DNA from 2 places in the Sphingomonas endolithica genome. Region 2 is predicted to be linked to the other one. Evidence: riboswitches for the same ligand, from Rfam matches in the RefSeq annotation. Region 2 holds a riboswitch; the other holds the start of a gene.
The links. A riboswitch is a leader RNA that binds a small molecule or an ion and turns the genes downstream of it on or off. The one in region 2 is predicted to bind cobalamin.

Region 1 (15,570 bases), 1.2 Mb from region 2:
CTTGCCGGTCGTCGCACCGGCGCGGGACGCGGCGGGGCACGTGCGACGAGCCGCCAGCCCGAACCGATGCGCCGCGGCTCGGCATTGGCCGCGCGCGCCAGCCGGTCGAGCGCCTCAGCCACCGACAGCCTGCCTCGGATCGCCGGCACCGCGCGGCCCCACAAACGCGGATCGCCAACGACAATCGTCGTACCTGACTGCCGCCCGAGTGCGAGCACCGCATCGCCCAGCCGCCCGGCCGGCAAATCGACTCTCGGCGTGCCGGCATGCGCCGGCCCTGCCACCCCGACCAACGTCACCAGCCCGAGGAGAACATGCCTGATCACGGCTTGGCGGTCAGCACCCAGGCGTTGCCGCTTTGCCGTGCGGTGAGATCGAGCACGCCCGCCATCTGCCGCGGATCACGCTTAATATCAGCGATGACGACGACGCCAAAGAAGGGCCGGGCAGCGACCGAGCGATCCGCGGTCACGCGCAGCCCCAGGCTGCGCGACAGATCGCCCGCCACTTCGGCGATCGGCGCGCCGTCATAGGCGAGGCTGCCGGAGCGCCAGGCGCCTACGGAGGCAATGTCGAGCGGTGACGACATTACCGGTGCAGCGCGGTCGCGTGCGACCAGACCCTGGCCGGCGACGAGCCGTACGGGATCAGCGTCACCGATAAAATCCACCGCGCCCTCCGATACCGCGACGCGGGTCTCGTCGCCGGTGCGCTTGAGATCGAATGCGGTGCCTACATCCACCACCTTCCGATCGCCCACCGTCACTTCGAACGGATCCTCTGCATCGTGGCGAATCTCGAACATCGCTTGTCCCCGATCCAGCGTGGCAACGCGTGCATCGTTGCGATCCAGCGTCACTCGCGTGCCGCCGCTCATCGTGATCGCGCTCCCATCGGCCAGCGCCACGGTGCGCGACCCGCCGGCGGGGGTCTCCAACACGTAAGGCGCCGCATCGTGGCGCAGCGTGGCGTAGCCGACGACCAGCGCCAGCGATGCGGCCAGCGCGCCGCCGATCCACCTGCCGCGATGGCGGGCAACCGGCACCGCCAGCGGGACGAGGGCCGGCTGTGCTTCGGGGGGGACCAGGGCAACCATGTCGTCGATATCCGTGGCCAAGGCCTGATACCGCGCTGCGTGCGCAGGATCGGCGTCCAGCCATGCCTGAAATGCGTCCCAATCGTCGAACGCGCGGTCGCCCACGCGCACCACCCAGTCGAGCGCTTCGTTTTCATCCGTGTGCTTTGCCATCATGGCCTCCTGAGAACCAGGACGGAGCCGTTGCGTTCAAGCCTCATCGAAGCGCCTCTTCAGTTCGATCATCGCCCGATAGGCCTTGCGCAGATCCGCTTCGACCGTGCTCAGACTAACGCCCATTTCGGCTGCCACGACACGTTGTTCCACGCCGTCCAGACGGTGGCGGCGGAAGATGCGCGCGGCGCGCTCGCCGACCGCGAGCAAGGCGGCATTCGCCTTGGACGCCTGTTCCCGTGCGATCAGGATGCGGTCAGCACCAGGCTCGTCCGACCTTTCCTGGTCGCCCACCGCCGCGACGCTCCAGGCCCGCTCCCGCCCCGCCGTCTGCCGGGCGCTACGGTGGCGATCGAGCATCAAATTATGGGCGGCGCGATACAGATAAGGAAGCGGCGCAGCGACCGGCCCCATCGGCGCCGATTGGATACGCAACCAGAGTTCGTGCAGCAGGTCCTCGGCATCGCTCGCGCCAAGCGACGCTAGAAACCGCAGCAGCTTGTCACGGTTCGCCAGAAAGACGGCCTCTAGACCGGCGCTCGCCATTTATCGTCCAAAGTCCGTCAATAAGGTCCGGGAAAGGCGCCACTCAGCTACCGCGCCGGGCATTCACGGTCAATCTTGCCGGCTGGTTTGTACGTCTTCGACGGCCGTGAGTAAGAAGCGTGCTCGAGACAATATCGCGACTTGCTCACAGTGTTCGAATCACCACCGATGTCGGCTCTGTCTTGGCGAGCGCGTTACGCAACGGCAGCGTGAACGGGGCCGCTTCGATCTCGAACACGTCCCCCTCTTCGGTCTTCACGCCATCGGCGAACGACAAGGTGGCGGTGCCGAAGAAGTGCACGTGCACGTCGCCCGGACGACGAAACAGCTGATACTTGAAATGATGCGCTTCGAGGTTGGCAATCGTATGCGACATGTTCGCTTCGCCGGAGAGGAACGGCTTTTCCCATAACAACGCGCCGTCGCGGTAGATCCTGCTCGTGCCGCCGATATGCTCGGGAGGGGTGCCGACCAGCAGTTCTGGCCCGAGTGCCGCCGGGCGCAGCTTGGAATGCGCCAGCCACAGATAGTTATGCCGCTCGGTAACATGATCGCTGAATTCGTTGGCCAGGCACAGGCCGAGACGGAACGGCGTGCCGTCTGGGCCGATCAGGTAGATGCCGGCCAGTTCCGGCTCCTCGCTGCCATCCTGTCCGAAGGGCGGAGATACGAGTGGCTGCCCCGGGCCGGTAAGCGCCGAGCCATCGCCCTTGAAGAACCATTCCGGTTGCTGTCCGACCTCGCCCGGGGCAGGCTTGCCGCCGGCCACGCCTTCCAAGAACATGCGCATTGAATCGGTCTGCGTCTCGGCAGCAGCGGCGTCGCGGTGCATCTTGTCACGCCCCTCGGCGGAACCGAGATGCGTCAGACCGGTGCCGGTCATGATCAGGTGCGCTGGGTCAATATGGTCGATCGGCGCCAATAGGCGCCCGGCCGCCAGCTCGGTCGCAATGTCGACGCTCGCGCCGGCCCCGCACGCGGCCGCTGCAGCGGCAAGATCGCGGCCCTCCGCGATCGCCTTGCCCGCAAGCGCACGAACGCTATCGATCCCGATAACGAATGCAGCACCCTCCGCCGTCGCGGCGATAACCGACCGCGTGCCGTCATCGGCACGGTGCTGCAGCAGACGCAAGCTCATCAATCTCTCCGTCCGGAGGGCGCCGCTGCTACGGCCACCCCAAAGGTGGTCAGTCGACGAACACGCCGTCTACCAAGCGAGGTGCCACCGTGCCGTCGCGCAGCACCGTTGGCAGCAGTTCGGGCGCCAGGTTCTGATACGAAACCGGCCGCAGGAAACGATCGATCGCCAGGCTGCCGACCGAGGTCGTGCGCCCGTCGGAGGTTGCCGGGAACGGACCGCCATGCACCATGGCATGCGACACTTCGACGCCGGTGGGCCAGCCGTTCGCGAGGATGCGTCCCGCCTTACGCTCGAGCAGCGGGATCAGCCGCGACGCCGCATCGCTATCGCCGGCATCCATCTGGATCGTGGCGGTCAGCTGCCCCTCGGCTTCGCGCAGCACGGCATGAAGCTCGTCCTCGCTCGTGCAGCGCACCAGCAAGGACGCCGCGCCGAACACTTCGTGCCCCAGTTCCTTGTCCGCCAGGAACTGCGCCGCGCTCGTTTCGAAGAACGCCGCCTGCCCCTGCGTGACACCCTCGCCCAGCTTGCCCTGCGCGATCGTCTTCACATCGTCATGCGCGCGCAGCGCTGCAACACCCTGTTCGTACGCCGCATGGATGCCGCCGGTCAGCATCGTTGCCGCCGACGCCTCGCAAAGCGCCGTCCCAGCAGCGGCAACGAACGCGTCGAGCCCTTCGCCTTCGATCGCCAGCACGAGGCCCGGATTGGTGCAGAATTGCCCCGCGCCCATCGTCAACGAGCCGACGAATGCCGTACCGAGTGCCGTGCCACGCGCCTTGAGCGCCTCGGGCAACAACACGACGGGATTGACGCTCGACATCTCGGCATAGACCGGGATCGGCACGGGCCGCGCCTGGGCGAGCTTGACCAACGCCAGCCCGCCACCACGCGATCCGGTGAAACCGACCGCAGCGATACGCGGATCCTGCACCAGTGCGCTGCCGAGTTCGTTACCCGGCCCCACGAGATGCGAGAACACGCCGGTGGGCAGTCCGCACGCAGCCACCGCGGCATCGATCGCGCCCGCCACCATCGCACCGGTTGCCGGATGCGCGGGATGGCCCTTGACCACCACCGTGCAGCCCGCCGCCAGGGCAGACGCGGTGTCTCCGCCAGCCGTCGAGAAAGCAAGCGGGAAGTTGCTGGCGCCGAACACCGCGACCGGGCCGAGCGGGATCATCCGCATGCGCAGATCGGGCCGGGGCAGCGGCGCACGATCGGGCAGTGACGGATCGATCCGCACGCCCATCCAGCCGCCGCGCCGCACGACATCCGCGAACATCTTCAATTGTCCGACGGTCCGGCCTCGCTCTCCTTCGAGACGGGCGCGGGGCAAACCGCTCTCGCGCATCGCGGTGAGGATCAGGTCGTCGCCGAGCGTGACGATCTCCGCACCGATGCGTTCGAGAAAGGCGGCGCGTGCTTCGTTGTCGATGGCCCGATAGGCATCGAACGCGCCTTCCGCGGCCGCACAAGCAGCCTCGACGTCGGCAAGGCCATGGATAGCGAGCGGCGGACCTACCGGTTGCCCGCTTTGCGCATCGATCGATCTGAAGCCAGACGCTTGCTGCGACCGATCGAGATGTTGCGTATCAGCCATGTTCAGCTCCTTATTACTCGGACATATCGGTAGACCCGCATTTTGGCAATTGTGTTTCAGGTTCCGCGGGCTGCTAATAGATCATTGTGGGGAGCAGTTGATGATGATCAAGACAGCGGCTGAGATCGATGTCGCCGCTTCGGCGATGGTCGAGCCTGCTGAGGAGCGGGTTCGCAGAGGAACGGGCCGGCGGCTGCATGGTGCGATCGCGCACAAACTAGGCGTTGCCATCCTCTCGGCGGAATATGCGCCGGGCGACATATTGCCGGGTGAAGTCGCCTTTGCCGGAACGCTTGGCGTATCGCGCAGCGCATACCGGGAGGCAGTTCAGGTGCTTACCGCGAAAGGACTGGTCGAGAGCCGGCCCAAGGCAGGCACTCGCGTGCTGCCACGCAATCGCTGGAACCTGCTGGACCCTGACGTGCTCGCCTGGGCGTTCGCCGGCGAACCGGACATCAAGTTCGTGCGCGGCCTGTTCGAGCTGCGCGGGATCGTCGAGCCTGCGGCCGCAGCGTTTGCGGCCGAACGGCGTGACCGCGCCGATCTCAAAGTGATGAAGGACTGCCTTGCCGCGATGCGCCGCCATACGCTCGCCACCGAAGCGGGACGTGCGGCGGACCGTGAGTTTCACGCTACGGTGCTGCACGCGACCCGCAACGATGCGCTGATCGTGCTCAGCGCCAGCATCGGTGCCGCCATCAGCTGGACGACGCAGTTCAAGCAGCGCGCCCGCGACCTTCCGCGTAACCCAATCCCCGACCATGTCCGCGTCTACGATGCGATCGTCGCGGCCGATGCGCCCGGCGCCAGCGCCGCCATGCGAACGCTGATCGATCTGGCACTGGAAGATACCAAATCGGCGATGGAGCGCTGATCCGCGCCCCATAGGTCGGTGCAATTCAGCGTGCGGCGGTCTGTTCGGGCAGCACGACCGTCGTCTTTGACCCCCATAAAGCGTAGAACAACACATACAGCTCGCACGCGGCGGTGAGGAAGAAGGAGGCTTGCAGGCCATAAGTATCGGCTAGCCAACCCTGGACCAGCACAAGGGCACCGCCCGCGATCGCCATTATCAGCAATCCCGATCCTTCCTCAGTCAAGGGGCCGAGGCCCTTGATGCCTAGGGTGAAGATCGTCGGGAACATGATCGAGTGGAACAGGCCTACGGAGATCAGTGCCCACATCGCGACGTGGCCGGTGGTGGTCGCGGCGATGAGCATCACGATCGTCGCACCGATGCTGGCAAAGGCGAGCGCGTGGCCGGCATCGACCTTCTGCATGACGAACGCGCCGACCAGCCGGCCGACCATCATCCCGCCCCACAGCAGGAACAGATAGTTCGACGCCTGTTGGTGCGTGAGGTTGCCGATATCCGGCTGCGAGACGAAATTGATGAACAGGTTGCCGACGCCGATCTCGGCGATCAGGTAGATGAAGATCGCCGGGATCCCGAACACCAGGTTGCGATGCTTCCACAGCGAATGGCCCTGGCGGTCTTCCTTGGCCGAACGCTGCGTCGCAGCACCCATGGCGGGTAGCGGAAACCGTGCGATGACGACCGCGAGCACTGCCAGCACGATGGCGACGATCACGTATGGCAGCACCACCGATTGCGCATCGGCCAGCCGCTCGGCCGGGGTGAGCGCCGCCGCGCCGGCGGCCGCGGTGCCCGATGTGGTCCGCCCGAGGATGAGATAGCCGCCGAACAACGGCGCAAGCGTGGCGCCGGCCGAATTGAACGCCTGCACCAGGTTCAACCGCGAGGAGGCGGTTTCCGGCTTGCCGACCACCGCGACATAGGGGTTGGCGGCGACCTGCAGCAGCGTGATGCCGCTGGCGATGACGAACAGCGCGAACAGGGTCAGCTCATAGGATGGCAGCCGCGCCGAAGGCACCATGATCAACGCGCCAACGGCCATCAGCGCCAGGCCGTAGACCATCGATTTCTGGTACCCGACGCGCTCGATCAGCTTGGCCGACGGGATCGAGGCGAAGAAATAGGCGATGAACCAGACGGATTCGATCAGCGTGGTCTGCGTATAACTGAGGTCGAACACGCTGCGCAGGTGCGGCAGCAGCGTGCCGTTGATGACGGTGATGAAGCCCCACATGAAGAACAGGCTGGCGAGCAGCGTCAGCGCCGCGCGGTAGCTTTGCGCAGGCCCGGCAGACGCTGATTGTCCCACAGGGATCTGCATTGGTCCGGCCATCGTCGCCCTCATCCTCTAGCTGTCAGGCTGCAGCAAAAGCCAGGCCGCTGCTTGCCCTGATTTATCTTGTCTGACTATATACGGTGCCAAGATGCGTCAACGTGGTCGACGCAAAAACCCGCCCCTTCGCCGCTGATCTCCCGGAACCCATACATGACCGATCCCGTCACCAACGCCCCCAAGCTGCGCAGCCGCGCCTGGTTCGACAATCCCGCCAATGTCGACATGACCGCTCTGTATCTCGAGCGGTACCTGAACTTTGGCCTCAGCCTGGAGGAATTGCGCTCGGGCAAGCCGATCATCGGCATCGCACAGACCGGCAGCGATCTGTCGCCGTGCAACCGCCATCACCTCGTGCTGGCCGAGCGGCTGCGCGACGGCATTCGCGAGATGGGCGGCATTCCGCTGGAGTTTCCGGTCCACCCGATCCAGGAAACCGGCAAGCGCCCGACCGCCGGGCTCGATCGCAACCTCGCCTATCTTGCCTTGGTCGAAGTGCTGTATGGCTATCCGCTCGACGGCGTCGTTCTCACCATCGGCTGCGACAAGACCACGCCGGCGTGCCTGATGGCGGCTGCCACGGTGAACATCCCGGCGATCGCGCTGTCGGTCGGCCCGATGCTCAATGGCTGGCACAAGGGCGAGCGCACCGGCTCCGGCACGATCGTGTGGAAGGCGCGCGAGCTGCTCGCCACCGGCGCGATCGACGACGAGGGCTTCATCAAGCTCGTCGCTTCGTCCGCCCCGTCGACCGGCTATTGCAACACGATGGGCACGGCGACGACGATGAACTCGCTGGCCGAAGCGCTCGGCATGCAGCTGCCCGGCTCGGCGGCGATCCCGGCGCCGTATCGCGATCGCCAGGAAGTCGCCTATTTCACCGGCCGCCGCATCGTCGAGATGGTCGCCGAGGATCTGAAACCTTCCGACATCATGACGCGCGACGCGTTCCTGAACGCCATCGTGGTCAATTCGGCGATCGGCGGCTCGACCAACGCACCGATCCATTTGGCCGCGATCGCGCGTCATATCGGCGCCGATCTGGCGCTCGATGACTGGCAGACGCATGGCCACAAGGTGCCGCTGATGGTCAACCTGCAGCCCGCGGGCGAATATCTCGGCGAAGATTTCTATCATGCCGGCGGCGTGCCCGCGGTGGTCGCCGAACTGATGAAGCAGGGCCTGATCCACGAGGATGCGATCACCGCCAACGGCAAGACGATCGGCGACAATTGCCGCGATGCCACGATCGAGGACGCCAAGGTCATCCGCCCGTTCGCCACGCCGCTCAAGGAAGAAGCCGGGTTCATCGTGCTCCGCGGCAATCTGTTCGATTCCGCGATCATGAAGACCAGCGTGATCAGCCCGGAATTCCGCGCGCGCTATCTGTCCAACCCGCAAGATCCCGAGGCGTTCGAGGGCCCGGCGGTGGTGTTCGATGGTCCGGAGGATTATCATCACCGCATCGACGATCCGTCGCTCGGCATCACCGACAGCCATTTGCTGTTCATGCGCGGCGCGGGGCCGATCGGCTATCCGGGTGCGGCCGAAGTCGTCAACATGCGCGCGCCGGCCTATCTCATCCGCGAAGGCGTGCACGCCCTCCCCTGCATCGGCGATGGTCGCCAGTCGGGCACGAGCGGCAGCCCCTCGATCCTCAACGCCTCGCCCGAAGCGGCGGCAATGGGTGGCCTCGCCTTGCTCAAGACCGGTGACCGCGTGCGCATCGATCTCAACAAGGGGTCGGCCGACGTGTTGATCGACAATGCCGAGCTGGCCGAGCGCCGCCGCGTGCTGGTTGAGGCGGGCGGCTATGCCTATCCCGCCTCGCAGACGCCATGGCAGGAAATCCAGCGTGCCACCGTAGGCCAGTTGCAGACCGGTGCGATCCTGGAAGGCGCGGAAAAGTACCAGCGCATCGCGCAGACCAAGGGGCTGCCGCGCGACAATCACTAGCGCTCCGCCTGGCGCCCGCCATCTGTCGGCGCCAGGTTATCAGATCGCCCGGATCTTCCGCGCGAACTCCGCTTTTACCTCTGGCTTGGCGCGCGTCTCGTTCACCTCCTGCACGAGCTTCGCCGAGCGCGCATCGAACGCGGCGATCAGCGCAGCAAGCTGTTCCGGGTGATAGTCGATCAGCCGACCGAGTTGTCCCGCCAGCGACACGTCGTCGGGTAGCGGCACCGGAGGCTCCCATTGCTCCTTCAGCCATGCCACGGCGGCGGCGGTGCGCTTCATGCGATAGAGGAGTCCATCGATGCGCGGCGCGCCATCGGGGAAAGCGATGGTCACGCTCAGCGTAGCGCCGGCCTGCTGTGCGGGAAGGACGATCCGCGCCGTCAGGCTCTCGCCATCATAATGCCAGCTTCCCTGACGCCCATCGTCCGATCGCGGATATGCCACGCCGTTGACGGTCACACGCTGCGGGAATGCGGCGCTCGCCAGTTCGACCGCGATCTGCCTGCTGTCGGGCATGCCTGCGTAGCTGCCTTCGCGCGGGCGTATCGTGACCTTTGCCTGGCGTGCATCGCGCGTCGTCTCGATCGCGGTAAAGGCATAATCGCCGTTGCGATACGCTTCGCTGTCGCCCGCATCGGCATAGACCCGGGTCTTCGCGCCACCGCCCGGCAGGACGCGCACGACGAGCCTGCCATCGTCCGCGTCCTGAAGCTTGTGTACCGATGCCGGGTTCATCGGGATCGCGGCACCCGCGCGCACGAACAATGGCACCTCGTCCAGCAGATAGTCGCGCACGATCGTGCGTCCGCCTTCGATCACCTCGCCGCGATTGTCGTCGTACCAGCGGCCGGGTGGAAGCCAAATAGAGACACTGGCGACGCCGTTTTGGAGCGGCTGAGTGACCGGCGCCACAAGCATGTCGTCACCGAACATATATTCGCCGGTCGCGCGATAGGCCTCCGGCTGCTCGGGCCAGGCATAATATAGCGGCCGCAGGATTGAGACTCCGCTGTCATAGGCCTGACGCGACGCGGTGTAGATGTAAGGGGCCAGCTGGTAGCGCAGGGCCACCGTCTGGCGAAGTGCGGCAAGCACCTCCGGCGAGAAGCGCCACGGCTCCTTGCGCAGGCCTGCCTCCTTCGACGAATGCGTACGCAGGATCGGGCTGAACGCGCCGAACTGCATCCAGCGAACGTAGAGCTCCGGGTCGATATGTCGCTGGCTCTCTGGCGTGGTCTCGGCAAAGAAGTGGCCGCCAATATCGTGGCTCCAATAGCCGTATAGCACGTTGGATGCGGTCGCGGTGAAATAGGGCTGATAGGCAAGCGACGCCCATGAGATCACCGAGTCTCCCGAGAAACCGATCTGGTAGCGATGGTTTCCGAGACCGCCCCAGCGATGATAGATCAGCGCTCGATTCTGGCTGGTCTGCTGCATCCGCGTATAAAATACGTAGTTAAGCCACCAGGTATTGGACAGGCCCGGCATCAGCTTGGAATTGGGCCATTGCTGCCAATCGAGCCACCAGAAATCGACACCCTGCCTGGCGAGCGGATCGAGCGTCTTGTCGAACCAGTTCTGCACGAAGCGCTTGTCGGCCGCCTCGAACGGCACTGGCGCCCCATCGGTCACGCCCATCGCCTTGGCAGATGCGGGGTAACTTTCTTCTCGCGCGGGAATGCCCGAGGCCGGATGCAGGTTGAGCGTGGTCTTGAGCTTGTGGTCGTGCAGCCAGCCGAGGAACCGGTCCGGTTCCGGGAACAGGCTGCGGTTCCAGGTATAGCCGGTCCAGCCGACCGATTCCCCGACCTCGTCGCGTTTGACGTATTTGGCGTCCCAGCTCAGATCGTCGGTGCGGTGCCAATCCATGTCGATGACCATCACGTCGAGCGGGATCTGGTAGCGCTCGAAATCGCCGACCAGATCGCGCATCTCGCGGTCCGAATAATTCCAGTAACGCGACCACCAATAGCCGAAGGCAAAGCGCGGCGGCATCGGCTGACGTCCGGCCACGGCGGCATAATCGCCCAGCGCTCGCTGATACCGATGTCCGTAGCCGAAGAAATACAGGTCCTGGCAGTCCGCACAGCCGCGCGGCTTGGCCCATTGCCAGCGCAGGTCGGCGTCGAACAGAAACGATGTCGAGTCGTCGACGACGTGCCACCCATCACGCGACAACAGACCCTGGCCGAGATCTAACCGCTTGCCGCTGTCGATGTTGATGTCGCCCGAATAACGATCCATCGTCCGAGCGGTGCCGTGCAGATTGCCGGTTTCTGGATCGCCCGGATGCCAGTCGAAGGCCGGCGCGAGCTTCCTCGATCGGATCTGCAAGTTCCGCGCGTCGAACTTACCGCTGCCCAGCACATAGCTGAGCTGCAGCGAGGCGGTCTCGATCCGCAGCTTGCCGCCGCTCGTGGTCACCGTGAAGTGCGGCACCGGCTGATCGCGATCGATAAAGATTTGTGAGGGATCGTCCACGAAGCGGCTGTCGGGGGACCATTCCATGCGGATCAATTGTGCCGTGAGGATGGTGAAACGCACCTGCCCGCGCTGGACGATTGCGGCTGGCGCCGCACGACCGTGCATTGCCGGGGTGTCGGCATGTGCGGGTGCACCGATGATGCCGGTCAAGGCCAGCGCCAAGCCGCACCATGCCACGTTCAACCCACGCCGCGTCATCCCCGTCATCCCTCCGCTTGTGGCCGCTCGCGTCCACGGCACCATCCTGGACCTGGCTAGCACAGCTTCCCGAGCAGAATATCAATTTAATCCTACCACGGGCGAGGATGCGGACGCCCGGCAGAAAGTGGCAACCGGATCACCGTTGCGCTACATAGGCCTGCAGCGGCAGGACCAGCCCCGCGGCAACGAAGTATCTGTCTGCCATCCTCGCCGCCACGTCCTGGTTGAGCCGCCCCGCTGCATCGCGGAAGGCGCGGCCGAGCGGGTGATCGGGGACGATGCCCATGCCGACCTCGTTGGTGACGATGATCAGCGGGAGGGGCGTTGCGTCGATCGCGGCGCACAGCGCATGCGAGCGCTGGGCGATAGCGTGATCGCCGAGCATCAGGTTCGACAACCACAAGGTCAGGCAATCGACCAGGATCACGCCCGCATCGATCGCGCCGATCGCCTCCGGCAGCTCGAGCGGGCATTCCACCGTGCGCCAGCGATCGTCGCGTTCGGCACGATGCCGGGCGATACGATCGGTCATCTCGTCGTCCCATGCCTCGGCGGTGGCGAGATAGTGTAGCGGCCCGTCATGTCGCTCTGCCGTGGCCAGCGCCAGCCGGCTCTTGCCCGATCGGGCGCCACCCAGGAACAACGTCTTCATCGATGCCATCTTGCCTTACTCTCCGCTCGACCGTAGGGGCGCAAGCGCGACAGGTTTCCAGAGATGGAATGAAAAGGGAACCCGGAAGCGAGCATCTGTTCGTCATCCGGGGCTGTCCCCGCAACTGTGACCGGTGAGCCTTGCTCCTCGTGTGCCACTGGATCCTTGGGATCCGGGAAGGCCGGGCAAGGCGATGAACCGGGAGCCAGGAGACCTGCCTGTCGTGGTTGTCCTTCGTGCGGACGGGGTGTTCCGGGCGATCGAGGTTTTTCCTCGCGTGACGACGTCGTTGGGGTCGTGCGCGATGGGAAGCTGTCTTCCTTGGCGAAGCATCACGTGCGTCCCCGCTCATTGCCAAGGGGAAACCACGTGACCAAATATTCTGCCCTGATCCTGCTGCCGTGCATCGCGGCCGCGACACCAGTATTCGCGCAAACCGCGCAATCGACTGGCGGCCTGACACAGGCCGCCGATGCCGGCAGCGACGTCATCGTCACCGCCAATCGCGATGCACGGCCAGCATCCACCGTCGGCCAGGCGGTCACCGTGCTCGACACGCAGACCATCACCGAGCGCCAGTCGGTGACCGTCTCGGACCTGCTGCGCCAGACGCCTGGCGTCACCGTGACGCGCAATGGCGGTGTGGGGACGTCGACCTCGGTCAACATTCGCGGCGCGGAGAGCGATCAGACGGTCGCCTTGATCGACGGCATCAAATTGAACGATCCCTCGTCGCCGGGTAGCGGGTTCAATTTCGGCAGCCTGTTGATCGGCAACATCGCGCGCATCGAGGTGCTGCGCGGTGCGCAATCGGTGCTGTGGGGCAGCCAGGCGATCGGCGGCGTGGTCAACCTGATCACGCGCCAGCCGACCGAGCAGCTCGCGGTCAATGCGCGTGCGGAAGGCGGTTCGTTCGGCACGGGCCAGGGCTTTGCCAACGTCTCGGGCAAATTCGGGCCGGTCTCGGCCAGCGTCGGCGGCGGCTATTACACCACCGATGGCATCTCGACCTTTGCCGGGGGCAAGGAGAAAGACGGGTTCCGCAATTATAGCGCGAACGGCAGCCTGGGGATCGCGCTGGCCGAGAACGTCTCGATCGATCTGCGCGGCTTCTATACCAATGGCCGCACCGAGATCGACGGGGGCTTTCCGTTGCAGGATACGCGCGAATATGGCGAAAGCGAGCAGTGGATCGGCTATGCCGGGCTGAATGCGGCTCTGTTCGACGGCAAGTTCCGCAACCGGATCGGTTTCGCGCATACCGACAGCGATCGCCGCAACACCGATCCCGATGGCGATCCGACCGAGACGTTCCGCGGCATCGGCCGCAACGACCGGCTGGAATATCAGGGCGTGGTCGACCTGAGCGATGCGGTGTTCGCGACGTTCGGGGCTGAACGCGAAATCTCGCGCTTCTCAACCTCTAGTTATGGCGGCCCGGTGACCAAGGGTCGTGCGCGGTTGTTCAGCGTGTATGGACAGCTGGCGGTGACGCCGATCGCCGGCCTTACCGCGACGGCGGGCGTACGGCATGACGACCACAATGTGTTCGGCGGCGAGACGACCTTTTCGGGCAGCGGTGTCTATTCGCCCAATGATGGCGCGACCCAGTTCCGGGCGAGCTATTCCGAAGGCTTCAAGGCGCCCACCCTGTACCAGTTGCAGAGCGAATACGGCAACAAGGCACTTACCCCGGAGCGTTCGCACGGCTGGGACGCGGGGGTAACGCAGAAGGCTCTGGATGGCGCGATCGAGGCAAGCGCGACCTGGTTCCACCGCAACACACGCGACTTGGTCACGTTCGTATCGTGCGCCACGGCGATCGGCATCTGCGTCGATCGCCCGAACGGCACGTACGACAACATCGCCCGCACCCGCGCACAGGGACTGGAAGTCGCGCTGCTGCTGAAGCCGGTCGAGGCGCTGACGGTCAGTGCGAGCTATACCTATCTCGATGCCACCGACCGTTCGACCGGCAGTGCCAATTACGGGCGCGATCTGGCGCGGCGTCCGGGGGACAGCGTGACGGTGAATGCCGATTACCAGTGGGCGTTCGGGCTGAAGACCGGTGCGACGATCACCGCGGTCGGCGACAGTTTCGACAATGCCTCGAACGCACGGCGGCTCGACGGCTATGTGCTGACCGACCTGCGTGCGGCGTTCCCGATCGGCGATCACTTCGAGATCTATGGCCGCGTCGAGAACGTCTTCGATGCGGGGTACCAGACGATCTACAATTACGGCCAGCCGGGCTGCGGTGCGTTCGGTGGCATCCGGCTGACCTATTGATGCGCAATGCCGTCGCCACATTCTGCACGCATGGCGGCCGGGTGGCCGACGCGCGTGCGGCGTTTGGCGAAGGCGACTGGATAGACCTGTCAACCGGCATCGCCCCTTGGGCGTGGCCGGTCGGCGTCCTGCCGCTCGGTTGGGATCGGCTGCCCGAGCCGGACGAGATCGCGGCGCTGGAGAGTGCGGCCGGGCAGGCGTTCGGGGTCAATGCGGCGCAAGTCGTCGCGGTACCGGGCACCGATCTGGCGTTGCGGTTGCTGGCGCTGGTACTTGGGGCGGAACGGCCGGCGGTGGTCGTGCCGGGCTATGCAGGGCATCGCGCGGCGTGGCCGGATGCCGTTGGCATTTCCTCAATTACCTTGTTGAGTGAGGGTGACTTACCAACACACCCACCGTCACCCCGGACTTGGTCCGGGGTCCACCGTGCCGCAAACTCGCAGGCACCTGATCGTGCGAGGCAGTGGACCCCGGAACAAGTCCGGGGTGACGATGCGGGAGAAGCTTACGCGCCCTCCGCCGCGGGTGACGGGGCGGCCTACGACCTGCTCGTGCTCGTGCTCGCCAGCCCGGCCAATCCGGATGGGCGGACAAGCGATCCGGCGATGCTGCGCGCGCTCGCCGAGACGATGACCGTGGTCGTCGACGAAGCCTATGCCGATCCTGCGCCCGGCGTCGCACCGCATGCGTCCGACACGCTCATCGTGCTGCGGTCGTTTGGCAAGTTCTACGGCCTGCCCGGCCTACGCCTCGGCTTCGTCATTGCCGGGGAGTCGGTCGCCGCGCGGACGCGCGCGATGCTCGGCGACTGGCCGGTATCCAGCGCGGCGGTGGCGATCGGCACGGCCGCGTACCGCGATGCCGCCTGGCGCGGCACGCAGCAGGCGCGGATCGGCGAGACGGGTGCATTGCTCGATCAGGTGCTGAGCGACGCCGGCCTGCCGATCGTCGGCAGCGCGCCGCTGTTTCGGCTGGTCGCGCACGAGCGTGCGGCGGATCTTTTCACCCATCTCGCGCGGCATGCTATCCTCACGCGTCCTTTCGCCGACCAGCCCGATCGGCTGCGCATCGGCCTGCCGCGCGGCGCCGCGGCGTTGGTCCGGCTTGCCACTGCCCTCGAGGAGTTCGTTCGATGACCGACACGCCTAAACACGTTGGCCCCAAAGACGCTGGCGAAGACTATGAGCGCCACAATGCGCGGATGAAGCGCATGGCCGAGGCGCGCGCCAAGATGCA
Region 2 (15,570 bases):
CGCTTCGTTGATCAGGTCATAGGCGCTGTAGCGGCCGAAGATCTCTTCGGTCGGGATCAGCAGGTCGGTGAGGCCGTCCTTGGCCGACTTGTTCGCCGCGCGCGGGGAAATCTTCTGGCCCGATGGGAACACGACTTCGCCGGTCTTCGCATCGATGATGTCGAACATCGGCTTCTGGCCGCGCCAGTTCTCGGCCTGGAACGGGATGATCCAGCCACCCTGGCCGCGGACGAAGGTCACGCGGTTGTAGAAGTGGTTGAGGATTTCCTCGCTGGTCATGCCGAGCGCGTAAAGCAGCGCCGTGACCGGCAGCTTGCGCTTGCGATCGATGCGGACGTTGACGATGTCCTTGGCGTCGAATTCGAAATCGAGCCACGAACCGCGATACGGGATGACGCGGGCGGCGAACAGATACTTGCCCGAGGCATGGGTCTTGCCGCGGTCATGATCGAACAGGACGCCCGGCGACCGGTGCATCTGGCTGACGATCACGCGTTCCGTGCCGTTGATGATGAAGGTGCCGTTGCCCGTCATCAGGGGCATGTCGCCCATATAGACGTCCTGCTCCTTGATATCGAGCACCGAGCGGGCATCGGTATCGGCGTCCACCTCGAACACGATCAGGCGCAGCGTAACGCGCATTGGTGCTGCATAGGTGATGCCGCGCTGGCGGCATTCGTCGGTATCGAACTTCGGCGGCTCGAGCTCGTAATTGACAAAGTCGAGCTCGGCCGTGCCGGCGAAGTCGCGGATCGGGAACACCGAGCGCAACGTCTTCTCGAGGCCCGAGACATAGCCGATCGACGGGTCGGAGCGTAGGAACTGCTCGTACGACTCGCGCTGAACCTCGATCAGGTTCGGCATCTGCACGACTTCGTGGATGTTGCCGAACACCTTGCGGATGCGACGCTTCAGCGTGCCGCCGTCATATGCCTTGGATGCCATGTGGTCTTTCGCCCTCGGTCTTGGCCCTTGCGGGCCGAATTAAGTGCCCGGAAACGCCCGGGCGGGCACGCAGAAAGACGCCAAAAAGCCGCTTGTCGTCCTTCTCGGATAACAGCAGCTTGTCGGCGTCTCTGGAACCACGATCTCCAATACGATCGACATGCTGCGCGACGGCACGTCATTTCCCGAAGATTGCGGTGAGAGGCGGATATAGGGAACGTGTTGGATTCTGTCAAACACGGACGGCCAGCGATGCCGCGGAGCGTGAGGCGCCACTCGTCGCCTCGCGCTCTCGTCTTGCCGCGTCGGGCAACGCGGTCCTATGGCGGTCGGACAAACTGACCTAAGGCGCCGCTGTGATTTCCCCTACCGCAAAATTCGTGCGCCTCGCCGCGCTGTCGCTGCTCTTCGTCGAGGGAGCGGCGCTCGCGCAGAACGTCCAGACGCCACCGCTCGTGCCGGGGCTGGAGGATTTCCAGCTGCCCGCGTCGCCATCGACCACGCCGACGCCGACGCCCGTGCCCACACCGGCACCGACGCGCGTCCCGACGCCGGCGCCCGTGCCGACGGCAACGCCCGTCGCGCCGGTCCGCCGGGCGACGCCGACTCCGGTGCCCACCTCCGCACCGCCAGCCAAGCGTGATCTGCCGGCGGTTTTGGCTGTGCCGACGCCAACGCCTACGCCGTCGTCCACGCCGTCGGTACCTCTGGAAGACGTGCCGCTGCCGGCTGCCACCCCGGTGGTGCCCGTGGCGCCTGTCGCGGATAGCGGTGCCGATGCCGGCGGATCGCGCATACCTGCGGTCATTGCGCTCGTCGTTCTGGCGGCGCTTGCGCTGGTGGGGCTGGCCCTGTTCCGTCGCCGCCGCCGGCGCACGGACCAATGGGATCACGAGGAAATTTCGGTCGAGGTCGCGACGCCAGACGCGCCGGCGCTGCCGGAGGCGCCGCCTGCCGACCTGCCGATCCCGGCGCTATCAACGCCCGCTGCGCCGGATGTGCCTGCGCCGCCGCTGCCGGCCTCGCCGGCACCCTCGTTCCTGCGCCCCGCGGCCAGCCCAGCGAGCACGGCGCGCGCGCAGATCGAGCTTGACCTGCGCCCGGTCCGCGCCGGCACCAACCTGACCAGCGCCGCGGTCGATTACGAGGTCACCGTGCGCAACGCCGGGGAGGCGACGGCGACCGACATCCGCGTCGATCTCGGCCTGATCAGCGCTGCGGCCGATCAGGATGCGGTGCTCAGCGGCTTCTTCGCCGCACCGATCGGCCGCCCGCTGGTCGCGCCGTTCGTCCTGGCGCCGGGGCAGCAGATATCGCTGAGCGGCATGGCGATGCGCCCGCGCGACACGCTGAACGTGTTCTCCGTTCAGGACCGGCCCTTGTTCGTGCCGCTGTTCGCGCTGAACGTGCTGTACGGCTGGGAAGGCGGCGCAAGCGGCCAATCCGCCAATGCCTGGGTGATCGGCATCGAGCGCGCCGATGGCGGCAAGATGCAGCCGTTCCGCCTGGATACGCCGCCGCGCATGTTCGACCGCGTCGGTCAGCGCCCGCATCATCTGGCGATCGCCCGCTGATCTGCGAAATCCCGGACCGTTCGTGTCTAGTGAAGTCGAGAAACCTGCGGGTGGTGTCTCGACTTCGCTCGACACGAACGGTGGGGGTGGGTCGAATCAAACGCTTAGACAGCCTTTCTAATCCCTCCACCCGGTTGATCTTCCCCGCGGTCCGCGCAATGCAGCGGTAATATTCAGGAGTTCGCCGCCATGAAGATCACGCTCGCCATCCTCGCCTGTGCCGGCCTTGCCACCGCCGCCACGGCGCAGCAGGATCCGACCCGCAGCACGCCCGCCGAGGTCGCCGCTTCCGCCGCGACCCCGCCTGCCGGCGACATCCCCGCCAAGTTCACCCCGCCGAACACCGCCAATGACTACGAGCGGCGCGAAGTGATGATCCCGATGCGCGATGGCACCAAGCTGTTCACCGTCATCATGGTCGCCAAGAATGCGGTGAACGCGCCGATCGTGCTGACGCGCACGCCGTACGACGCCGGCAGCCGCGCCAAGCGCCAGACCAGCTCGGCCCTGCTCTCCACGCTGCCGCTCGCCGACGAGATGTTCGTGAAGGCGGGATATATCCGCGTCTACCAGGACATTCGCGGCAAATACGGCTCGGAAGGGGATTACATCGTCACCCGCCCAGTGATCGGTCCGCTCAACAGGACCAAGGTCGATCACGTCACCGACGCCTATGACACGATCGACTGGCTGGTGAACAAGGCGCATCTGCCCGAGAGCAACGGCCGCGTCGGCATGATCGGATCGTCCTATGAAGGCTTCACCGTCGTCATGGCGCTGCTCAACCCACATCCCGCGCTCAAGGTCGCAGCACCCGAAAGCCCGATGATCGACGGCTGGATGGGCGACGACTGGTTCCACAACGGCGCGTTCCGCTTGGCCAACATCGCCTGGCTCGGCAGCCAGACCGGCTATAAGGGCGCGGGCAAAGCACCGCCGACCGGCGGTTATGACGATTACGTCAACTTCCGCGACGTGGGCTCGGCCGGCGATTGGGCGGCGAAGTCCGGCTATGCGCAATTGCCGTACTGGCAGAAGATGACCGCGCACCCCGCCTATGACGAATTCTGGCAGGGCCAGGCGCTCGACAAATTGCTCGCCGCCAACCCGTCCAACGTGCCGACGATCTGGGAACAGGGCCTGTGGGACCAGGAGGACATGTACGGCGCGATCCATTCGTGGGAAGCGCTGAAGGCCAAGGGCAAGACCGGCAACAACTTCCTCGTCATGGGCCCATGGCGGCACAGCCAGGTCAATCGCACGGGAAGCAGCCTGGGGCCGTTCCAGTGGCGCGGCGACACCGCACAGCAATTCCGCGAGGAAATGGTGCTGCCGCTGTTCAACCAATATTTGAAGGACGGCCCGGCCGTAACGATGCCTGCCGCGACGATCTACAATACCGGCGAGAACCATTGGGACAAGTTCGCCTCCTGGCCGCTGGCTTGTGAAACGGGCTGCGCGTCGCCGCTGAAACCGATCTATCTGCAGGCCAGCGGCGGGCTCGGCTTCGAGCGCGACGGGGCAGGGGGCGACAGCTACGTCTCCGATCCGTCCAAGCCCGTGCCGCATTTGCCGCGCCCGGTGAACTTCGATGACGGCCGCTGGGGCGACTGGCTGGTCAGCGACCAGCGCGGCGTCGATGGCCGGCCGGATGTGATGACCTATGAAACGCCTGCGCTGACCCAGGCGGTGCGCGTGTCCGGTGCCCCGATCGCCGACATCTTCGCCAAGACCACCGGCACCGACGGCGACTTCGTCGTCAAGGTGATCGACGTCTATCCCGGCGAAGTGGCCAGCGACGCCAAGATGGGCGGCTATCAACTGGCGATCAGCATGGACATCTTCCGCGGCCGCTACCGCGACAGCTTCGCGCACCCGAGCGCGATCCCGGCCAACAAGGTGCAGCGCTACAAATTCCGCCTGCCGACGGTGAACCACGTCTTCCAGCCGGGCCACCGCATCATGGTGCAGGTCCAGTCCTCGCAATTCCCGCTCTATGATCGCAACCCGCAGAAATACGTCCCCAACATCTTCCTCGCCAAGAAGAGCGATTACCAGAAGGCTACCGTGACGATCGAACGCGGCGGGGCGCAGGCAAGTGCGGTGTGGCTGCCGGTAGTGGCGGTCGACCAGAGCGCGGCAATGGCGAAATAGCCAGCGGCTACCAACGCAAGACGCGATTGACCTTATCGATAAACGGTAATATCGTTTATCGATAAGGAGTCGCGCATGAACGATCGTCTACTGGGCATCGGCGCCACGGTTCTCAAAGTGACCAACATCCTCAACTGGATGTGCGTGGTCGGCTTTGCCGTCGCGCTCCTGCTGTCCTTTCCCTTCGCGCCGGTGATCCTGGCGCATCTTGCGGCCAAATACACGACGCAGCCGGTCCTGCCGATCCTAATCGTGCTGCGCTTCATGTGCGTCCTGGGACTGCTCGTCGGCCCGCCGGTGCACGTCGTGCTCACCCGGCTGCGCGCGATCGTCGCGACCGCGCAGAGCGGCGATCCGTTCGTCGCGCGGAACGCCGGGCGGTTGCAGGCGGTCGGCTGGGCGCTGCTGGCGATCCAATTGCTCGACGTGACGTACGGGCTGATCAGCTGGGGGCTCGCCGCGCACCATGTCGATACCGCCGGCTGGGCGCCGTCGCTCGGCGGCTGGATTGCGGTACTGATGGTGTTCGTGCTCGCCCGCGTCTTCAAGATCGGTGCGCGGATGCGCGATGAGCTGGAACTCACCGTCTGATGCCCGTCACGATCAAGCTCGACGACGTGCTCGCCGCGCGCGGCATGACGCTGACCGAATTGTCGCAGGCGGTGGACATCACGCTCGCCAACCTGTCGGTGCTGAAGACCGGCAAGGCGCGCGCGATCAGATTTTCCACGCTGGAGGCGATCTGCACCGTGCTGCACTGCCAGCCGGGGGACATTCTACACGTCGAGGGGGACAGCGAATGATCAAGGCATTCTTCAGCAATCTGCTGGGCGCGTATCGTGACGGCTGGGGCGCGGCGCGCGCGCTGCCCTGGCTCGTCGCGCTGATGATCGGCATCGAATTCGCGCAGCACATGATCGAACTGCAGCTCGGCTTCTTCTCGCTCGATCCGGCGGTGCGCAAGGTGGCCGCGGCGGCACCGATCCGCATGGCGTTCGGCTGGCCCAAGATGCTGACCCTCTATGCCGTCGGCTTCCTGGTGACACGCTATTATGCCCTTGGTGACCGGCGGGCGGCACTTCGGCCTTCGCACCGTGCGTTTCGCCGGTATGCCTGGGTCGTGCTGTTTCAGCTGATCCCGGCCGCGATCATCATCTATGCCGAGCCGATCGCAGCCGCAGCGGGCGGTACGCAGGATCATGTACTGCCCTTGCGCGCGGTGATGGGGCTGGGGCAGCAACTGCTCGAACCCTTGCTGTTCCTGTGGTTCGTCAGTGCCGCGATCGGCAATGACAGCGACGGCCCGATCTCCTCGGCCAGGACTACCGGCTGGCTGTATCTATGGGCGCTGCCGCTGATGTTCGTCACGCGCGTGCCGCTCGGCATCTTGCACCAGATGCTCAATCGCTGGCCGGCCGGTCAGCCGCCCGCGGCGCAATATGCCTTGCTCACGCTCGACGCGCTCGTCGTCGGCGCGCTGGCCATGGTGCTGCCCGCGGTCCAGGTGCGCATCGCGCGCTACATCGCGGATCGGGCGCGATCGCGCGCCGCCGCGTCGTCCGTGCCGCAGGACACGCACTCTCCCTTTGCGGCCTAGCCGCTTCGGCAACCGGTGGGGAGGCAGACGGATCGTTCGACGCGGCGATCCGTTGATGCGGTCCGACCTTATTCCGCGGCGCCGTTCGCCCAAGAGGAACGATCATGAGCGAACCAGAAGCACGCATCTACGGCATGGCCGACGAGGAAAACCACCAGACGCCGGCGCCCGGCGGCGTCCGCGGTGAGGGCGCACCGATCGTCGATGACCCTGAGTTGCGGCACGACGTCACCGCCGGCGACCGCAAGGTGACCGTGCAGGAAAGCTCGGGCGTTGCGTTCGTCGAGGCAAGCGGTGCGCCGGGTCCGGTCAAAAGCCAGGACAAGCCGGTTGAAGACGAGCCGGACGCGGACGCGGACGTTGTAGGCTGCACGACCAGCCCGTTGTGCGGCCCTACAGGCCTTGCGTGGCCGGCCTGAGTTCCTGATCCTTTGTTAAGCTCTCCGATCTAGCCAGAGGCGCGATATTGGAGAGGGCTGGCGATGGACCGGGTGATTGATCTTGCGCTGAAGATTTCGCTGCTGCTGGCCAGCCTCGGATCATTGCTCTCGCTGACCAAGATGGTGATCGAGCAGTTCATGCCGATCCGCTATTATTGGTGGGGCGCGGTGGCGTTCTTCGGTGCGACGATCGTGCTGACGGCGGCGATCCGCCTGCGCGACGACCGCGCCGCCCATCGGGGTTGAAGCTGTCGTCGCAACGGCTTTTTCAGTTGATGCCGAAATGTGTGGTTGGCTTCAAAGGCCAATCCTCTGCCTACTGAACATGGAGCACTGTTCTAGCTGTTCGATGGCAACCGCGCCTGGCTCGTAACATGCGGGCGATCGATCGCCTTGGGGCGGCCTTCAGGATCGACCGATACCATCACGAACTCGGCCGATGCCGCTTGTTGACGAACGCCGGTCAGCAGTTCTTCCGACCAGAGTGCCACCCTGACCCGCATCGAGCTTCTACCGGTCATCACCACGTCAGCGATGATCTCCGTCATGTCACCTTCGCGGACGGGAGCGCGAAAGTCGATGCGGTCGGATGCCGCCATCACCATCACGGCGCGCGCGGCCCTCGTCGCGGCGATGAAGGCGCCCTTGCCGAGCATGCGGAGGGCATCGCCCCCGAACAGCGTGCCGTAATGGTTGGTCTGCGGTGGGAAGACCATGTCCATCATGTGCAGCGACGTATCGGCGGTCGTGTCCGTCGCCGTCGGCATGGCGGGCAGCGGGAGCCTCGTCGTCTCGCCCTTGACCGCGACCAGCGTGAAGACGCCGCGCGTGCACAGGCGGCGCTCGCCGCTGAGCAACGCCTCGGCGACCAGATCGACCTCGACGTCGCACGAACTGGTGCCGATGCGGACGATCCGTCCGGTCGCCTCGATCAGCTCGCCCTTGAGCGCCGGCGCGGCGAAGTCGATCCGTTCGCACGATGCGGTGACGAAGGGCGCGCGGCCGTGGCGCGAGGCAGCGAGAAAGGCCACCTTGTCCATGTGCGCCAGCGCCACGCCGCCGAACAGCGTGCCATGATGGTTGGTGTCGCCGGGAAAGATCATGTCGACCAACCGGACGATCCCCGTCGCCGCGCCCTTCGTCGCCATCGGTTCAGGCCCTCCCGGCCAGGTCGGCGCGGAGCGTCCTGGCGGCGGCGACCATCGCCGCGATCGCGGGCTTCACCTCGTCCCACTTGCGCGTCTTCAGCCCGCAGTCGGGGTTCACCCAGAGCTGTTCGGGCCGAAGATGCACCTGCGCGAGCCGCATCAGTGCGACCATCTCGTCTTGCAACGGCACACGTGGGGCATGGATATCGTACACGCCGGGTCCGATCGCGTTTGGGTAGTGATAGCGTGCGAACCCCTCGAGCAGTTCCATCTGCGATCGCGCCGTCTCGATCGAGATCACGTCGGTGTCCATCGCACCGATATCGGGGAGGATGTCGTTGAACTCCGAATAGCACATGTGCGTATGGATCTGCGTGGCGTCGTCCACACCGGCGGCCGACAGGCGGAAGCAATCGACCGCCCAATCGAGATAATGCTGCCAGTCGCGCTTACGCAGCGGCAGCCCTTCGCGCAGCGCCGCCTCGTCGATCTGGATCGCGCGTGCGCCGGCGGCTTCCAGATCGGCCACCTCGTCGCGGATCGCGAGCGCGATCTGCCGACACGATATCTCGCGCGGCTGATCGTCACGGACGAACGACCAGTTGAGGATCGTCACCGGCCCGGTCAGCATCCCCTTGACCGGCTTGCGCGTCAGGCTCTGCGCATAGCGCCACCAATCGACGGTCATCGCGGCCGGCCGCGAGACGTCACCCAACAGGATCGGCGGCCGGACGCAGCGCGAGCCGTAGGATTGTACCCAGCCGCCGGCGGTGAAGGCGAAGCCCGACAATCGTTCGCCGAAATACTGTACCATGTCGTTGCGCTCGAACTCGCCGTGGACCAGCATGTCGAGCCCGACGTCCTCCTGCCAGCGGATCGCACGCTCGGTCTCGCCGCGCAGGAACTGCTGATAGGCAGCGTCACCGAGATTGCCGCGATCATGCTCGGCGCGCACATGACGAACCGCGCTGGTCTGCGGGAAGGATCCGATCGTGGTGGTCGGGAATGCCGGCAGGTCGAGCATGTCGGCTTGTGCCGCCTGGCGCACGGCATACGGCGAGCGCCGGTCGCGCATCGCCGGCGACGCCGCTGCAAGGCGTGCGGCAACTGTCGCATCGTGGATGTGCGGGGACGTCCTGCGATTGGCGACGGCCCGGGCCGAGGCGGCCAGTTCTGCGGCGACGGTCTTGCGGCCGTCGTTCAATGCCCGCTTGAGGATCGATAGTTCCTCGATCTTCTGAACGGCGAAGGCGAGCCATTGCGTCACCTCCGGCTCGAGCTTCTTTTTCGAGCGCCAGATCGACCGGCGTGTGCAGCAGCGAGCAGGATGGCGCGAGGATCACGTCGCGCGCGGCGGCGATCGGCGCCAGGTGATCGAGCAGCGCCTCCAGATCGGCACGCCAGACGTTGCGGCCATCGACGATTCCGAGCGACAGCACCAACGTCTTCGGTGCGGCCTTCAGCACGGCGTCGATCTGATCGGGGGCGCGGACCAGATCGATGTGCAGCCCGTGGACGGGAAGCGCCACGGCGAACTCCGGATTATCCTCCAGGCCGCCGAAATAGGTGGTCAGCATCAGCTTCACGCCCGAGCCTGACAGCGTGTCATACGCGCGGGCCAGCGCATCACGCTGCCGATCGGCGAGGTCGAGGACCAGCACGGGCTCGTCGATCTGCACCCATTCGGCACCGGCCGCGGCCAGACGGCCGAGGATCACGGCGTACAGGCTCAGCACCTCGTCCAGGAAGTCGAACGGATCGACATCGCACCCCTTGGCCAGGCTCAGCCAGGTGACAGGCCCGAGCAGCACCGGGCGCGTCTCGAACCCTTGCGCCTTCGCCTCGCGATAGTCGTCGACGATCTTGGCGCCGTTCAGGGCCAGCTTCTGCCCGGCGGCGAGTTCGGGCACCATATAATGGTAGTTGGTGTCGAACCATTTGGTCATCTCGCACGCCGTCAGGCTGGCATGCGCATGGCCGCAACCGTCATCCTGCGCGGTGGTGCCGCGCGCCATCGCGAAATAGGTCGCGAGGTCGGTCTGGTCATCGGCCGCGCCGTATCGCGCGGGGATCGCGCCGAGCATCACGCTGGTGTCGAGCACATGATCGTAGAGCGAGAAATCGTTGGACGGCAGCCAGTCGGCGCCGAGCGCGCGCTGCCGCGCCCAGGCGGCGGTGCGAAGGCCGGATGCGGCCTCCAGCAATTCAGTCTCGGACGACGTGCCGGACCAATATCGTTCGAGTGCCGATTTCAGTTCGCGGCGCGGGCCGATGCGTGGAAAGCCAAGGGTGGCAACGGTGACGGTCATGGTCTTCATACCCCGATGAAAGGCGGAGAAGACGGATGGTCACAGGCAGGGCGCACGCCCGGAACATGGCTCGCGCGCGTGGCTGCAAGCGGCCAGCCCGGGATCCCCGCCGGTGGACGTTATCGCGTCGAAGGCAGGTCTCCTGGCTCACGGGTCATAACGACGGTCTGGCCTTCCCAGCGGTTCGCACCGCCAGTGACACTCGATGACCGCCGCTCGCCGCTTACAGTTGCGGGGGCAGCGCCGGCCTTGGACCTGTGTTCCTGAAAGGAGGTCCGCACCGGCTTCCCGTCTTAGCTCCGGCGCGCCTGCGCGGCCGGAGAACCTTGACGCCCGCTATGTCCCATCTTCCGCAATGAGGGTCAATCCACATATAAAGAAATCTTTATATGTGGCCTCGCCAGCAGCTGAGACGTGTCAGACGCCGATGAGCGACCGTTTTCACATGCTCACGTCACCTATGCACACGGCCCGCCGGGCCCTCAATAATCTACCGTCTGCGGCGCGCCCTTGATCTCGTCGTTGGTCAGCAGCACGCGCTTGGGGTGGGGCACTGCCTCCAGAGTCGTATCCCGATCGATCTCCATCAGCGGTTTGATGCGGCCGTCGCGAATGTCGTAGACCCAGCCGTGCAGCCAGAGATCCTGCTTCTTGGCGAACGCCGCCTGCACGGTATCGGTGCGCGCGAGATTGACGAGCTGATCGCGCACGTTGAACTCGACGAAGCGGTTGAGCTTGGCCTCGGGCGTCGTCTGGTTGCCCAATTCCTCCCAATGATCGCCGGCCACGTCGCGCGCGGTCTGCAGCCAGTCGTCGACCGGCCCGGTCGTGCCGCCATCGAGCGCCGCCTTGACCCCGCCGCAGCCATAATGGCCGCAGACGATCAGATGCTTCACGCCGAGCACGGTGACGGCATATTGCACCACCGACATCAGGTTGAGATCGTCGTCATTGACCAGGTTGGCGATGTTGCGATGGATGAACATGCCGCCGGGCGGCGTCATCGTCATCTGTTCCGGGCTGACGCGGCTGTCGGAACAGCCGATCCACAGGAATTCGGGCTTCTGGCCGTGCGTCTGGCGTTCGAAGAAGTCGGCTTTCTCTTCCGTCAGCTCGAGCGCCCAGGCGCGGTTGGCGAGCAGGAGTTGCTTGTAGTTTTTCATGCGAAACGGATTCCTGAAGTCGGTGCGTTGATCAGCGGCGCGCTGCGCTCGGCGATGTCGCCGCGTACCGTGACCTTGATGCCGCGATAGTCGGCGCCCTTGATGAACGCGTTGATGACGTCGACATTGTCGAGATCGACATAGTTGGTGGAGGACAGATCGATCAGCAGATTGGCATTGTCGGGAACCTTGTTCAGCTCCTTCTGAAGCTCGTATTTGTGGATGAAATACAGGTTGCGGCGCGCGCGGATCAGGCAATTCTCGTCATCGCAGACGAAGGTGATGGCCGAGCGGAAATTGCGCGCGATGACGAAGACGAAGCCGACGACCAGCCCGATGACGATGCCGATCAACAGATCGGTGAACAGGATCGCGACGATCGTCACCACGAACGGCACGAATTGCGACCAGCCCTGCTTGAAGCGCTCGGTAAACAGCTTCGGCTTGGTCAGCTTGTAGCCAGTGGCGATCAGCACGGCGGCGAGCGCGGCAAGCGGGATCAGGTTGAGCAGGAACGGGATCAACGCGACGCTGAGCAACAGCCATATGCCGTGCAGGATCGTCGAGCTCTTGCTCTGCGCGCCGGCATCGACATTGGCCGAGGAGCGCACGATCACCGAAGTGATCGGCAGGCCGCCGATCAGGCCGGAGACGATGTTGCCGCCGCCCTGCGCCATCATTTCCCAATTCTTGGGCGTGGTGCGGCGCTGCGGATCGAGCTCGTCGACTGCCTTGACGCTGAGCAAAGATTCGAGGCTGGCCACGATCGCCAGCGTCAGCGCGACGGTCCACACCGCGCCGTTGCCGATCTGCGAGAAATCGGGCGTGGCGAAGAACGAGGTGAACTCGCCGAAGCTCTTGGCCACCGGTACCTGCACCAGGTGTGTCGCCTGCAACTGCCAGTTGGGCTTGATCAGCCCGAGCAGCGCATTGCCGCCGACGCCGATCAGCACCACGACCAGCGGGCCCGGCACGAAACGCAGCGGGCCATCCTTGGGCCGGGCCTTGTCCCACCAGAACAGGAAGGCGAGGCTGGCCAAGGCGATCAGGATCGCGCCGGCCGAGAGATGCTGCCGCACGGCGGTGATGATCGAGGAGAAGGTGTTGCTGCCGTCCGCCTGCAGGAATTCGAAGCTGCCTTCGAAATCCCCGTCGTAGCCGAGCGCATGCGGCACCTGCTTGAGGATCAGGATCACGCCGATCGCCGCCAGCATGCCAGTGATGACCGATGAGGGGACGAATTCGGCGGCGATGCCCGAGCGCGTTGCGGCAAGCGCGACCTGGATGATGCCGCCCAGCATCACCGCCAGCAGGAACGCCTCGAACGAGGGCAGCCGCTCGATCGCGGCGAACACGATCACCGTCAGACCGGCGGCGGGGCCGCTGACCGACAAAGGCGATTTCGACAAGGCGCCAACGACGATGCCACCGACGATGCCGGCGATCACGCCCGAGAAGAGCGGCGCTCCGGAGGCAAGAGCAACGCCCAGACACAATGGCAGGGCAACCAGAAACACGACGATCGATGCGGGGAAGTCGACGCGCAGGGTCTTCAATAAGGGTAACGGCAAGACGGACCTCATGTCAGCGGCGGCCAAATTGGCGGCGAACCAGTCCGTTCTAGACGTAAGCCCGATCAACCTGTTCCCTTTATTGCAGCGCAGCAATCAAACGTTACACGCCTGTCATCTCGGCGCAGCACAATGCTTGGCCAGATCGAGTGCACCGACGCTGCGGTGGAGCGGGGCGGGGCGATCGGTATGCTTCGTTCCCGCAAGCCGCAGCACGCGGGCCGCCGCGCCGCTCCACCCCAGCCGCCCGCACCGTGACGTTCAGGCGGCCGGCGCTTTGCTCGGCAGCGCGTCGTTCAGCCTTGCGCGGTCGGACGGATCACGATGCTGCCGACATCCACTTCGGGCGGCTGCTCGATCGCATAGAGGATCCCGCGCGCAATCGCATCGGGCGGGATGGCGATCGCGCCGATCTGCCCCTCGATCATCGTCTTGGTCGGCTGGTCGGTGATGCTGTCGCCGAAATTCGTGGCGATCATTCCCGGGGACACTTCGGTCACGCGCAGGTGCGGTCCTGCCTCCTGCCTCAGTATCTCCGTCACCGTGCGAACGGCATTCTTGGTGGCGGCATAGACTCCCATCGTCGGCACCATCTTGATGCCGGCCGTCGAAATGACGTTGATCACATGTCCGCTCGCTTGGCGCGCGAAGACGGGCAGGGCAGCGGCGATGCCGTAAAGCGTGCCCCGCAGGTTCACGTCGATCATGGCGTCCCAGCCTTCGACGTCCAGTGCGTCCAGACGGGAGATCGGCCCGATCCCGGCGCAGTTGATGATGACATCGAGCCGACCGCCTTGTTCCACCGCGAGCGCGACCAGCGCTTCGAGATCGTCGCGCCGGCGCACGTCGGTCACCTTGGACACGGCCTTCCCGCCGCCAGCGGTGATCGCCTCCACCACTTCAGCCAGCGCATCCTGGCGGCGCGCGCCCAGCACGACGAACGCGCCGCGTCCGGCCAGCAGCGCCGCGGTCGCGCGGCCAATTCCACTGCTTGCGCCGGTGATGGCGACAATTTTGCCTTCGATACCCATCGTCATTCTCCTCGACACAGGAGATGGGCGGGGTGACCGAGATACTCTATGGTACACCGTCTATGAAATTGTCGCGATCGTCCAAAACCGCCATCGATCCACTGTCCGACGTGCTGGACGTTCTCGGCGCACGGGTCACGCGGCGGACCAGGATCGAGGCGTCGGGGCGCTGGGCCTTTGCCTTTCCGGCGATAGAGCGGCTGAAGTTCGTGGCCCTGCTGCGCGGCAGTCAGTGGATGATGCTTCCCGGCTGCGCGCCTCATCTGATGAACGAGGGCGATGTGTGCGTGCTCGGCCGGTCCGCTTATGCCATTGCGAGCGACCCCGCCGAGAACCCGATCGATGGGCAGGAGCTGTATAGGGACAGTGACGTCGCGCGCATTGGGGGTGACGACACGATCGGGATCGGCGGCACCGTCACGTTCGGTGCCGGCAGCGCAGACTTCCTGCTCGACATGCTGCCGCCGTTCATGATCGTTCCTCGATCGTCGCCATCGGCCGAGGCGGTCGCGACCATTCTCGGCCTGATCAATGGCGAATCGGATCGCGGCAAGATGGGCAGCGAGATCGTGGGGGCCAGGCTTGCCGATGTGCTGCTGGTGGAGGCGATCCGCGCTTATGCCGGCCGCCCCGATGCCCCTGACATCGGGTGGCTTGCCGCACTGTCCGACGCTCGTATCGGCCGGGCACTGCGAGCGATCCACGACGATGTCGCGCGCCCCTGGACGGTGGCAGAACTTGCCGCCCTGGCGGGCATGTCGCGCGCGGCATTTTCCGCCGAGTTCACCCGTCGCGTCGGGCAACCGCCGCTCTCCTATGTCCGCGCTTGGCGTCTCACGCTCGCCCGCGCAGCGCTGACCCGCGGCGACGGGACGGTTGCCAGCATAGCGGACAGGATCGGCTACACCTCGCAAAGTGCGTTCGGGCATGCCTTTCGCCGCGCCTTCGACTCATCCCCACAGGCCTTGAGGCGACTTATCGATAATGACTTGCAATAACGATTGATCACGGAGTAGTGCCCCCGCTCAGGGAGACACTCACCATGACTGCGATCATCGCGTTGCTGGCTGCGGCCGCGGCGGCTTCTACCACACCATCTGCACCGCCGGCGGTGACCGATCCGCAGCGCGCCGCCGACACGCAAGGCGGCAGGGAAGAGCCGGCGATCGACGATATCGTCGTGACGGGCGTGCAGACCGATGGCAGCAACGGCTATTACGGCGCCCCGCGCACCGCGCTCGCCACGATCAGCGTGCGGTACTGATCCGCGGCGGGGGCGCTGGCGTGATCATCCTGGGGCTCGTCACGATCATGGCCGCGATGCTGTTGGTGCGGCTCGGCTGGTCGGGCCGCCGTGGCGTCGCGCCTCTCGGCTGGGCATTGGGCGTCGGCGGGCTGTTCCTGCTGGCGGCGAACGATGGCGCATGGGGGGTGGCGGTGGGTGCGGTGGCCGGCATGGCCGTCGCGATCGCCCTCGTGCTGCACACCGGATGGCGCTCACCCGTCAAGGTGCGCCGGCCCGCGCGTACCATACCCTCGATCACGCTGCCGCATCGGCCGGCCGACATCGCCCGGAGATTGTTCGTATTCGTGCTCGTCGTCCCGATCGGCTTCGTGGCGGCGCAGTGGCTCACTTTC

Region 1: it holds a riboswitch for cobalamin, as region 2 does, so the genes downstream of both, NV382_RS11480 (TonB-dependent receptor plug domain-containing protein) here and NV382_RS06010 (5-methyltetrahydropteroyltriglutamate--homocysteine S-methyltransferase) in region 2, are expected to answer to the same signal.

Annotation. Positions count from the first base shown of each region.
Region 1 is NZ_CP103057.1:2,427,422-2,442,991, forward strand. It holds gene NV382_RS11430 (TonB-dependent receptor) at 1-326, opposite strand, end outside; gene NV382_RS11435 (FecR family protein) at 323-1,249, opposite strand; gene NV382_RS11440 (RNA polymerase sigma factor) at 1,286-1,795, opposite strand; gene araD1 (AraD1 family protein) at 1,941-2,933, opposite strand; gene NV382_RS11450 (aldehyde dehydrogenase (NADP(+))) at 2,983-4,539, opposite strand; gene NV382_RS11455 (FadR/GntR family transcriptional regulator) at 4,685-5,413, shown strand; gene NV382_RS11460 (sugar MFS transporter) at 5,439-6,749, opposite strand; gene NV382_RS11465 (IlvD/Edd family dehydratase) at 6,903-8,705, shown strand; gene NV382_RS11470 (glycoside hydrolase family 31 protein) at 8,745-11,399, opposite strand; gene cobU (bifunctional adenosylcobinamide kinase/adenosylcobinamide-phosphate guanylyltransferase) at 11,530-12,045, opposite strand; cobalamin riboswitch at 12,080-12,281, shown strand; gene NV382_RS11480 (TonB-dependent receptor plug domain-containing protein) at 12,415-14,334, shown strand; gene NV382_RS11485 (aminotransferase class I/II-fold pyridoxal phosphate-dependent enzyme) at 14,334-15,470, shown strand; gene cobO (cob(I)yrinic acid a,c-diamide adenosyltransferase) at 15,467-15,570, shown strand, end outside.
Region 2 is NZ_CP103057.1:1,265,890-1,281,459, reverse strand. It holds gene rpoB (DNA-directed RNA polymerase subunit beta) at 1-945, opposite strand, end outside; gene NV382_RS06055 (hypothetical protein) at 1,302-2,519, shown strand; gene NV382_RS06050 (CocE/NonD family hydrolase) at 2,709-4,673, shown strand; gene NV382_RS06045 (DUF2975 domain-containing protein) at 4,749-5,264, shown strand; gene NV382_RS06040 (helix-turn-helix domain-containing protein) at 5,264-5,476, shown strand; gene NV382_RS06035 (hypothetical protein) at 5,473-6,270, shown strand; gene NV382_RS06030 (hypothetical protein) at 6,375-6,689, shown strand; gene NV382_RS06025 (hypothetical protein) at 6,753-6,956, shown strand; gene NV382_RS06020 (acyl-CoA thioesterase) at 7,049-7,858, opposite strand; gene metE (5-methyltetrahydropteroyltriglutamate--homocysteine S-methyltransferase) at 7,863-9,125, opposite strand; partial or broken gene NV382_RS06010 (5-methyltetrahydropteroyltriglutamate--homocysteine S-methyltransferase) at 9,271-10,167, opposite strand; cobalamin riboswitch at 10,283-10,510, opposite strand; gene NV382_RS06005 (carbonic anhydrase) at 10,650-11,330, opposite strand; gene NV382_RS06000 (SulP family inorganic anion transporter) at 11,327-12,901, opposite strand; gene NV382_RS05995 (SDR family oxidoreductase) at 13,198-13,932, opposite strand; gene NV382_RS05990 (AraC family transcriptional regulator) at 13,965-14,930, shown strand; gene NV382_RS05985 (hypothetical protein) at 14,975-15,196, shown strand; gene NV382_RS05980 (hypothetical protein) at 15,217-15,570, shown strand, end outside.